Regions from separate parts of the Lactiplantibacillus plantarum genome, predicted to be linked through region 1. Evidence: a T-box and tRNA genes for the amino acid it is inferred to sense, from the RefSeq annotation. Region 1 holds a T-box; the other regions hold tRNA genes.
The links. A T-box is a leader RNA that pairs with one kind of tRNA and senses whether it is charged. The one in region 1 lies ahead of E5260_RS06690 (phenylalanine--tRNA ligase subunit alpha), so its partner is inferred to be a tRNA-Phe.

Region 1 (3,247 bases):
TGATGAAGTCGCCAAACATATCAGTGCGACGGTGACGCCGCAGGGGGTGTTTGCGCTGGCGACCCTGCCTGCTGCAATTGAAGATCTATCACAATTAGATTTAACGCGGCCTTGGTTACTGCTCGATAATGTTCAAGATCCCGGAAATATTGGAACCATGGTACGGACTGCGGATGCTGCGGGTTTTGCCGGCGTCGCTTTCGGTACCGGGACGGTGGACATCCATCAACCCAAAGTTGAACGAGCTATGCAGGGGAGTCAGTTTCATTTACAACTGATTAGTACTGATCTCGACAAGTTGGTTGACCAATTGCAGGCGCAGGGTTCACCAGTCTACGGTTCAGAGTTAAATCCACAGGCAGCCCGGTATTTAGATATTGACGCGCCGGCTAGTTTTGGCTTGATCATGGGAAACGAAGGTAATGGAATGAGTCGGGAATTATTGGCACGGACAGACCAAAACTTATACATTCCCATCAAGGGGCAAGCAGAATCGTTAAATGTAGCCGTGGCTGCTGGCGTTTTAATGTTCGGTTTATATCGCTAACTTACAATTAGTAAGAAAATGCTAAAATCCAGGTAAAATACTTTCAAAATGACTGGCTTTTTAGTAGAATAGCCGTAGATATTAGCAAAGGGAGCTTTAGATGAAAACTAATAATGCGTGGCAACAAGATTCTGAATACGTGGCGATCGTCGAAGATTTATTAGCACAGCCGGCCGTTCAGCGGCTTGCTGAGTTTACACAGCACCACCATTCAAATCGATTGGATCATTCGATTGCAGTTTCATATGATAGTTATGTTTTAGCGAAGAAATGGCATCTAAATACGACGGCAGTGGCGCGTGGTGGATTATTGCATGATTTGTTTTATTATGACTGGCGTGAAACCAAGTTTGATCTCGGCTCGCACGCATTTATTCATCCGCGGGTAGCGTTACGTAACGCTGAAAAGTTAACGAAATTAACGCCGATGGAAAAAGATATCATTTTGAAGCATATGTTTGGTGCAACTTTAGCTGTGCCTAAATATCGTGAAAGTTTGCTCGTCTCTTTAGTTGATGATTATGAAGCAGAACATGAATTTTTTGGACCATTACGTATGAAAGTGGCCAAACAACTAGATCGGTTCCGAGGCAAGGTCTCCGCCGGTTAATTCAATAATTGGGGGTCATTGCATGTCAGAAATGCTAGCTGACACGGTAACAGAATCCAACGTGGATTTCGAACTGTGTCCAAAATTTGAAAAGACGTTCTCAATTCTAGGGAAAAAGTGGAACGGTTTAATTATCGATGTTTTACTGGAAGACGGTCCCCAACGCTTTAAGAATCTGGCACGCCGGATTCCTAAGTGCAGTGATCGGGTGCTGGTCGTTCGTCTCAAGGAATTGGAAGAAAACGGCATTGTGAGTCGGGTAACCCATTGTGACTCTGCCCTGATTGAGTATCGCTTGACTACGAAGGGGCAAGATTTACGACAGGTCATGGATACGGTCCATAACTGGTCTGATAAGTGGTTCAGCCCGGCCGAATCCTAATACGGGGTTGACGTGCAGGGCACTTTGCCATAAACTGACAATGTAGATAAAAGCCTTGACGAGAAATAGTAGTTAGTTACGGCGTCGTAGGGACGGGTGTCACCGATTGAAAGCACCCTGGCGACCAAGATTGACGAATTCACTCTCTGAGCTGAAATTGGGCGTTTGTGTAAACAAATAATTTTCCGGTATCCCGACCGTTATGACGGGTAGTGAGTGTGCATAGTGACTGCTATGCAAACAAGGGTGGTACCGCGATGACCTCGTCCCTTTTCAGGGATGGGGTCTTTTTTTGTCCGCAACGCAACTAAAAATTGGAGGCAGCATATGAGTTTACAAGATCGATTAACCGAATTACGCGATCAAGGCTTGGCCGATATTAAATCCGCCGATGTTTTGAAAAAGGTTAACCAAGTCAAAGTTGATTTACTTGGCAAAAAGGGTCCGATTACAGAAGTATTGCGCGGAATGCGCGACTTAAGCCCGGAAGAACGGCCAAAGGTGGGCGCTTATGCCAACGAAGTTCGTGACCGGATTCAGGCTGCGATTGATGAACGCCGTGAAGAACTGGAACAAGCAGCCGTTAATGAGCAATTGGCTGCCGAAAAACTGGACGTGACGTTACCGGGTCGGGAAGTTCCACAAGGTCAGCCTCACGTGATTACCCAGATTATTACTGAATTGGAAGATCTATTTATGGGAATGGGCTATCAAATTGTTGATGGTGATGAAGTTGAAGAAGATTACTACAACTTTGAACGGTTGAACTTACCGAAGGACCATCCCGCCCGTGACATGCAAGACACGTTCTATATTACCAAAGACGTGCTACTACGCACGCAGACGTCTGCTGATCAGCCGCGGTCACTTGAAAATCACGATTTTTCTAAAGGACCGCTGAAGGTCTTGTCACCTGGCCGCGTTTATCGGCGTGATACGGATGATGCAACCCATTCCCATCAATTTCATCAAATTGAAGGGTTAGTCGTGGACAAGCATATTACGATGGCTGATTTGAAGGGCACCTTAATTCTGGTTGCCAAGACTTTGTTTGGCGATCAATTCGATGTTCGGCTACGGCCAAGCTTCTTTCCATTCACGGAACCATCCGTAGAAGCTGATGTAACTTGCTTTAATTGCAATGGCAAGGGCTGTGCAATCTGTAAGCAAACGGGTTGGATCGAAGTACTGGGTGCCGGCATGGTTCACCCCCACGTGTTAGAAATGTCTGGCATTGATCCAGAAGAATATGGTGGTTTTGCCTTTGGGTTAGGACCAGACCGCTTTGCAATGTTGAAATACGGTGTTGACGATATCCGCAACTTCTACTTGAATGACGTGCGGTTCTTGTCACAGTTCTATAAGAAAGGTTAGGCGTCCACATGAGAATTTCTACGACATGGTTACGCGATTATTTGAAGCTGGACATTCCGGCCGATGAATTAGCAGAAAAGATTGAACGGACGGCCGTTGAAGTTGACGGTGTTATTCGTCCCAGTGAAGGATTGAAAAAAGTTGTAGTGGGGCACGTCTTAACGTGTGAGCCACATCCAGATTCTGATCATCTCCACGTTTGTCAAGTGGACGTAGGCGAATCAGAACCCTTGCAAATCGTTTGTGGGGCACCTAACGTTGCGGCTGGCGAAAAGGTGATCGTGGCGTTACCCAATTCATGGATTGGTGGTCACACTAAGATCAAGAAGAGTAA
Region 2 (3,247 bases), 600 kb from region 1:
TGAAAGATGATCAGGTAGATAGGTTAGAAGTGGCAGTGCGGTGACGCATGAAGCGGACTAATACTAATCGGTCGAGGACTTAACCAAGTAATTGGTGTTCCGGTTCATATGAAGATATTTGATATTGTCTAGTTTTGAGAGCACAAGTTTCTCAATAGTGTGGTGACGATGGCGAGAAGGATACACCTGTTCCCATGTCGAATACAGAAGTTAAGCTTCTTAGCGCCGAGAGTAGTTGGGGGATCGCTCCCTGCGAGGGTAGGACGTTGCCATGCGAAATTGGAGGATTAGCTCAGTTGGGAGAGCGTCTGCCTTACAAGCAGAGGGTCACAGGTTCGAGCCCTGTATCCTCCATCATGAGCCGTTAGCTCAGTTGGTAGAGCATCTGACTTTTAATCAGAGGGTCGACAGTTCGAGACTGTCACGGCTCATTTAACCGCAAGGTTAAATGGATATTATTCAATTTAATATTTAGTTTCACATAGTGTGGTGATGATGGCGAGAAGGATACACCTGTTCCCATGTCGAACACAGAAGTTAAGCTTCTTAGCGCCGAGAGTAGTTGGGGGATCGCTCCCTGCGAGGGTAGGACGTTGCCATGCGAAATTGGAGGATTAGCTCAGTTGGGAGAGCGTCTGCCTTACAAGCAGAGGGTCACAGGTTCGAGCCCTGTATCCTCCATCATGAGCCGTTAGCTCAGTTGGTAGAGCATCTGACTTTTAATCAGAGGGTCGACAGTTCGAGACTGTCACGGCTCATTGTTCACGGCTCATAATTAAATAGTTTCACAAAAGTTATTGTTGATTTATGTAACTGAGCATGATATGATGTTATAGTTGTGTTAATCGTCATGCCGACTTAGCTCAGCTGGCAGAGCATCTGTCTTGTAAACAGGGGGTCGGAGGTTCGAATCCTCTAGTCGGCATTAACTGAATAGTTATGCGGAAGTAGTTCAGTGGTAGAACATCACCTTGCCATGGTGGGGGTCGCGGGTTCGAATCCCGTCTTCCGCTTTGTTCCAAAGTGTTGCCGGGGTGGCGGAATTGGCAGACGCACAGGACTTAAAATCCTGCGGTTAGTGATAACCGTACCGGTTCGATCCCGGTCCTCGGCACTTTTATGAAGCACCCATAGCGCAATTGGATAGAGTGTCTGACTACGAATCAGAAGGTTGTAGGTTCGACTCCTACTGGGTGCATATAACGGGAAATAGCTCAGCTTGGTAGAGCACCTGGTTTGGGACCAGGGGGTCGCAGGTTCGAATCCTGTTTTCCCGATTAAGTAGTCATATACGATTATTTAACACATCGCGGTGTAGCTCAGCTGGCTAGAGCGTCCGGTTCATACCCGGGAGGTCGAGGGTTCGATTCCCCCTGCCGCGATAGGAATTAGAGCTTGGACCTTTAGCTCAGTTGGTTAGAGCAGACGGCTCATAACCGTCCGGTCGTAGGTTCGAGCCCTACAAGGTCCATCTACTATTAATAGTGGACATTTCCTAGTTACATCATATGGAGGATTACCCAAGTCTGGCTGAAGGGAACGGTCTTGAAAACCGTCAGGTGGGTCAAACCACGCGAGAGTTCGAATCTCTCATCCTCCTTATTATCGCGGGATGGAGCAGTCTGGTAGCTCGTCGGGCTCATAACCCGAAGGTCGCAGGTTCAAACCCTGCTCCCGCAATTTGGTCCGTTGGTCTAGTTGGTTTAGGACGCCTGCCTGTCACGCAGGAGATCACGAGTTCGAGTCTCGTACGGACCGTTAAGTTAATAGTTCTAAATGGCTACAATGGCTCGGTAGCTCAGTCGGTAGAGCAATGGATTGAAGCTCCATGTGTCGGCGGTTCGATTCCGTCCCGCGCCATATCTGTATTCTGCGGGTATAGTTTAGTGGTAAAACCACAGCCTTCCAAGCTGTTGTCGCGAGTCCGATTCTCGTTACCCGCTTTTTTTGGGCCTATAGCTCAGCTGGTTTAGAGCGCACGCCTGATAAGCGTGAGGTCGATGGTTCAAGTCCATTTAGGCCCATTTTGGAGAAGTACTCAAGTGGCTGAAGAGGTGCCCCTGCTAAGGGTATAGATCGCGCAAGCGGTGCGAGGGTTCGAATCCCTCCTTCTCCGTTGTACCATTTAAAAATATGACCCCTTGGTCAAGTGGTTTAAGACACTGCCCTTTCACGGCAGTAACATGGGTTCGAATCCCGTAGGGGTCATTATATTATCGCGGGATGGAGCAGTCTGGTAGCTCGTCGGGCTCATAACCCGAAGGTCGCAGGTTCAAACCCTGCTCCCGCAATTGGTCCGTTGGTCTAGTTGGTTTAGGACGCCTGCCTGTCACGCAGGAGATCACGAGTTCGAGTCTCGTACGGACCGTCACAAACGTCATTCGTTGATGAATGACGTTTTTTTGTGTTTTCAGAATATTAACTGTTTGACGAGATCACCTAAAGAGGTGCGCACTGTAATCAGTAAATAGGGTGGGTGTCATTCAACAGATGGCTGATTGGGCTCACGATTGCTCAACTAAAGCTGACGGCAGATTCTTTAGGATCACACTGATCGGGACATATGTTGGTTCTGACTGCGATGTGATGTTGTGAACGAGGCTTATATATCAACTGATGAGATTTAGCAGTGTTGAGTAAAAGTAATATTCATGAAAAAAGTCGTTGCAGTTCAATCACTGCAGCGACTTGAAATATCCAATACCGGATGATTATGATTTTAATGAACGTACAAATGAATAGCGACTTTCGTGGTAGCCGTAATCTGAGGTGATGTACTTGGCAAATGGCTTGAATGAAGCGCTTCGCAGCCAAACAGCATATTCGGAGTCGCTATGCCAATTTGTGACAATCACGAAGGCTGAATTATTTTTGGACTCACGTAAGATCCAAAAATGTTTCAGCCCATCTGGCTTATTATAATCGTGTCGGAAACTACTAAACTTAGATTTAAAGACTTTTTGTTCTTCTTCCGGTAAATCAATGAAGATGAAACTTGTCATTCCATGCCAGTCAGCTGATCCTTTTGAAAGTAAAACGTCATACGTTACGGGGCTTGAAAAAACGGTTTTTTCGCCGGTTAAATCGAGTAGCATATAGCGATCTTCAGTGGCGTTGGCCTGCATTAATAACAAGTCACGATCAGCATTTTGTTGTTGGATCATGGTTAGAATTTTACGTGTCCCAAATGTTGCTGCAATCTTTCCACTCATCAATATCACTCCTTATTTATTACATCTATTATTAT
Region 3 (3,247 bases), 220 kb from region 1:
ACCATTGATTCGATTAAATGCCACGACTAGCATCGCCTCTTTCGTTCTATTGGGCGACGCTGAGCTGACCGGCTATGCTGCCCGTCAGCTCAGTCAACGGCTAACTACCACTAAATTTGATTATTTAGTCACGATGGAAAGTAAGGGCATTCCGCTAGCCCAGGCACTAAGCCAGGCCACAAACCACCCTCGCTTTATCGTTTTACGTAAGAATCGTAAGGATTACATGCAGCACCCGCTTATCGAACCGGTAAGCGCAATTACGACCAGCACCCCACAACAGCTAGTTTTAGACGGTACTGACGCCGCACTAATCAATCATAAGCGCGTTATCATTATCGACGACGTCATTAGCAGTGGGGGCTCGTTGACAGCTGCCAACGCCCTCCTACACCAAGCTGGCGCCCAAGTGGTCAAGCAGATGGCAATTTTAGCAGAAGGCGCCGCCAGCGAACGAACAGATATCGATTTTTTGGCACCGTTACCATTATTTGACTAGCTGCGGTTCAGAAACACATTACAACTCACTAGCGAGTCACAAAGCAGAACAAGCACCATGGACTTAAACCAACTACTTCAGTTATCACCGAGTGCAACGAGCAAGTTTTAGATGGATGGATTCGTTTTAAAGACCTACCATAATATGAAAAGCCCTATGTTAGCATGATTTATGCTAATACAGGGCTTTTCGATGCTTACGAGACTATTTCTACGTTCATATTCATGCAATGCTAATATTGTAAATTTATTCTTTGCAATTGGAAAATTCACCCAAAAATCATTTTGCCTATTTTCGCATGATTCTAAGAATACAAAAAAGCCGTTATATCAACGATATAACGACTTCTTAAAGGTACTTAGAGCTTCCTGAAAACCTCTTAGTACCGGCGATCGGGGTCGAACCGATACTCCCTCAACGGGAACTGGATTTTGAGTCCAGCGCGTCTGCCAATTCCGCCACGCCGGCAAAATAATAACTAGATGGAACATAAATCTGATCAGGATTATAACCTTTTCAGGAAAGGCGGTAACCGGATTTGAACCGGTGATGAAGGTTTTGCAGACCTCTGCCTTACCACTTGGCTATACCGCCATCATTTATTGCCCAAACCCAACTGGGTTAGCTGGATTCGAACCAGCGCATGATGGAGTCAAAGTCCATTGCCTTACCACTTGGCTATAACCCAATCAAAGGGCGGTAGGTGGGAATCGAACCCACGCGTGCCGGAGCCACAATCCGGTGCGTTAACCACTTCGCCACTACCGCCATCATGGCAGGGATAGTAGGAGTTGAACCCACACCGACGGTTTTGGAGACCGTTGTTCTACCATTAAACTATATCCCTATAAAGAATGGAGGGGAGTGGATTCGAACCACCGAACCCGAAGGAGCGGATTTACAGTCCGCCGCGTTTAGCCAGATTTCGCTACCCCTCCATAAATGGCGCGGGACGGAATCGAACCGCCGACACATGGAGCTTCAATCCATTGCTCTACCGACTGAGCTACCGAGCCATATCATTCTTCATGATGGAGTCTATTAAATTATTGATGAGTAACTCTCATCAGATGGAGGATACAGGGCTCGAACCTGTGACCCTCTGCTTGTAAGGCAGACGCTCTCCCAACTGAGCTAATCCTCCATAATGACCCCTACGGGATTCGAACCCATGTTACTGCCGTGAAAGGGCAGTGTCTTAAACCACTTGACCAAGGGGTCATATTTATTATATCTAACTAACGGAGAGTAAGGGATTCGAACCCTTGAAACAGGTATAACCCGTTTACAGCATTTCCAATGCTGCTCCTTCAGCCACTCGGACAACTCTCCATGGCTTACCGTAGATAACTCCGACAGGCGGGCTCGAACCGTCGACATCTTGATTAACAGTCAAGCGCTCTACCAACTGAGCTATGTCGGAATAATCGCATGGCAACGTCCTACCCTCGCAGGGAGCGATCCCCCAACTACTCTCGGCGCTAAGAAGCTTAACTTCTGTGTTCGACATGGGAACAGGTGTATCCTTCTCGCCATCGTCACCACACTATTGAGAAACTTGTGCTCTCAAAACTAGCTAATATCAAATATCTTCATATGCACCGGAACACCAATTACTTGGTTAAGTCCTCGACCGATTAGTATTAGTCCGCTTCATGCGTCACCGCACTGCCACTTCTAACCTATCTACCTGATCATCTTTCAGGGGTCTTACTTCCATAAAGGAATGGGAAATCTCATCTCGAGGTGTGTTTCACACTTAGATGCTTTCAGCGTTTATCACATCCATACGTAGCTACCCAGCGATGCGCCTGGCGGCACAACTGGTACACCAGAGGTATGTCCATCCCGGTCCTCTCGTACTAAGGACAGGTCCTCTCAAATTTCCTACGCCCGCGACGGATAGGGACCGAACTGTCTCACGACGTTCTGAACCCAGCTCGCGTACCGCTTTAATGGGCGAACAGCCCAACCCTTGGGACCGACTACAGCCCCAGGATGCGATGAGCCGACATCGAGGTGCCAAACCTCCCCGTCGATGTGGACTCTTGGGGGAGATAAGCCTGTTATCCCCAGGGTAGCTTTTATCCGTTGAGCGATGGCCCTTCCATACGGTACCACCGGATCACTAAGCCCGACTTTCGTCCCTGCTCGACCTGTCTGTCTCGCAGTCAAGCTCCCTTGTGCCTTTACACTCTGCGAATGATTTCCAACCATTCTGAGGGAACCTTTGGGCGCCTCCGTTACTTTTTAGGAGGCGACCGCCCCAGTCAAACTGCCCACCTGACACTGTCTCCCACCACGATTAGTGGTGCGGGTTAGAGTGGTCATACAGCGAGGGTAGTATCCCACCAACGCCTCCACCGAAACTAGCGTTCCGGTTTCTATGGCTCCTACCTATCCTGTACAAGCTGTACAAACACTCAATATCAAGCTACAGTAAAGCTCCATGGGGTCTTTCCGTCCTGTCGCGGGTAGTCCGCATCTTCACGGACAATATAATTTCACCGAGTCTCTCGTTGAGACAGTGCCCAGATCGTTACGCCTTTCGTGCGGGTCGGAACTTACCCGACAAGGAATTTCGCTACCTTAGGACCGTTATAGTTACGGCCGCCGTTTACTGGGGCTTCAATTCTGAGCTTCGCCGAAGCTAACCCATCCTTTTAACCTTCCAGCACCGGGCAGGCGTCAGCCCCTATACGTCATCTTACGATTTTGCAGAGACCTGTGTTTTTGATAAACAGTCGC

Region 2: it encodes a tRNA-Phe, which carries the amino acid that the T-box ahead of E5260_RS06690 (phenylalanine--tRNA ligase subunit alpha) is inferred to sense. The anticodon was not compared.
Region 3: it encodes a tRNA-Phe, which carries the amino acid that the T-box ahead of E5260_RS06690 (phenylalanine--tRNA ligase subunit alpha) is inferred to sense. The anticodon was not compared.

The regions. Positions count from the first base shown of each region.
Region 1 is NZ_CP039121.1:1,461,687-1,464,933, forward strand. It holds gene E5260_RS06675 (TrmH family RNA methyltransferase) at 1-547, shown strand, start outside; gene E5260_RS06680 (HD domain-containing protein) at 648-1,157, shown strand; gene E5260_RS06685 (winged helix-turn-helix transcriptional regulator) at 1,180-1,539, shown strand; T-box leader at 1,586-1,813, shown strand; gene E5260_RS06690 (phenylalanine--tRNA ligase subunit alpha) at 1,867-2,913, shown strand; gene pheT (phenylalanine--tRNA ligase subunit beta) at 2,922-3,247, shown strand, end outside.
Region 2 is NZ_CP039121.1:2,056,690-2,059,936, reverse strand. It holds rRNA gene E5260_RS09650 (23S ribosomal RNA) at 1-87, shown strand, start outside; rRNA gene rrf (5S ribosomal RNA) at 159-275, shown strand; tRNA gene E5260_RS09640 (tRNA-Val) at 282-354, shown strand; tRNA gene E5260_RS09635 (tRNA-Lys) at 359-431, shown strand; rRNA gene rrf (5S ribosomal RNA) at 486-602, shown strand; tRNA gene E5260_RS09625 (tRNA-Val) at 609-681, shown strand; tRNA gene E5260_RS09620 (tRNA-Lys) at 686-758, shown strand; tRNA gene E5260_RS09615 (tRNA-Thr) at 853-925, shown strand; tRNA gene E5260_RS09610 (tRNA-Gly) at 942-1,013, shown strand; tRNA gene E5260_RS09605 (tRNA-Leu) at 1,029-1,114, shown strand; tRNA gene E5260_RS09600 (tRNA-Arg) at 1,125-1,198, shown strand; tRNA gene E5260_RS09595 (tRNA-Pro) at 1,204-1,277, shown strand; tRNA gene E5260_RS09590 (tRNA-Met) at 1,309-1,382, shown strand; tRNA gene E5260_RS09585 (tRNA-Ile) at 1,398-1,471, shown strand; tRNA gene E5260_RS09580 (tRNA-Ser) at 1,511-1,600, shown strand; tRNA gene E5260_RS09575 (tRNA-Met) at 1,607-1,680, shown strand; tRNA gene E5260_RS09570 (tRNA-Asp) at 1,684-1,758, shown strand; tRNA gene E5260_RS09565 (tRNA-Phe) at 1,788-1,860, shown strand; tRNA gene E5260_RS09560 (tRNA-Gly) at 1,873-1,943, shown strand; tRNA gene E5260_RS09555 (tRNA-Ile) at 1,950-2,024, shown strand; tRNA gene E5260_RS09550 (tRNA-Ser) at 2,029-2,116, shown strand; tRNA gene E5260_RS09545 (tRNA-Glu) at 2,136-2,208, shown strand; tRNA gene E5260_RS09540 (tRNA-Met) at 2,218-2,291, shown strand; tRNA gene E5260_RS09535 (tRNA-Asp) at 2,294-2,368, shown strand; gene E5260_RS09530 (antibiotic biosynthesis monooxygenase) at 2,712-3,212, opposite strand.
Region 3 is NZ_CP039121.1:1,237,082-1,240,328, reverse strand. It holds gene E5260_RS05720 (phosphoribosyltransferase family protein) at 1-499, shown strand, start outside; tRNA gene E5260_RS05715 (tRNA-Leu) at 883-967, opposite strand; tRNA gene E5260_RS05710 (tRNA-Cys) at 1,023-1,093, opposite strand; tRNA gene E5260_RS05705 (tRNA-Gln) at 1,116-1,187, opposite strand; tRNA gene E5260_RS05700 (tRNA-His) at 1,195-1,267, opposite strand; tRNA gene E5260_RS05695 (tRNA-Trp) at 1,273-1,346, opposite strand; tRNA gene E5260_RS05690 (tRNA-Tyr) at 1,355-1,437, opposite strand; tRNA gene E5260_RS05685 (tRNA-Phe) at 1,443-1,515, opposite strand; tRNA gene E5260_RS05680 (tRNA-Val) at 1,571-1,643, opposite strand; tRNA gene E5260_RS05675 (tRNA-Glu) at 1,648-1,720, opposite strand; tRNA gene E5260_RS05670 (tRNA-Ser) at 1,742-1,831, opposite strand; tRNA gene E5260_RS05665 (tRNA-Asn) at 1,850-1,922, opposite strand; rRNA gene rrf (5S ribosomal RNA) at 1,929-2,045, opposite strand; rRNA gene E5260_RS05655 (23S ribosomal RNA) at 2,117-3,247, opposite strand, start outside.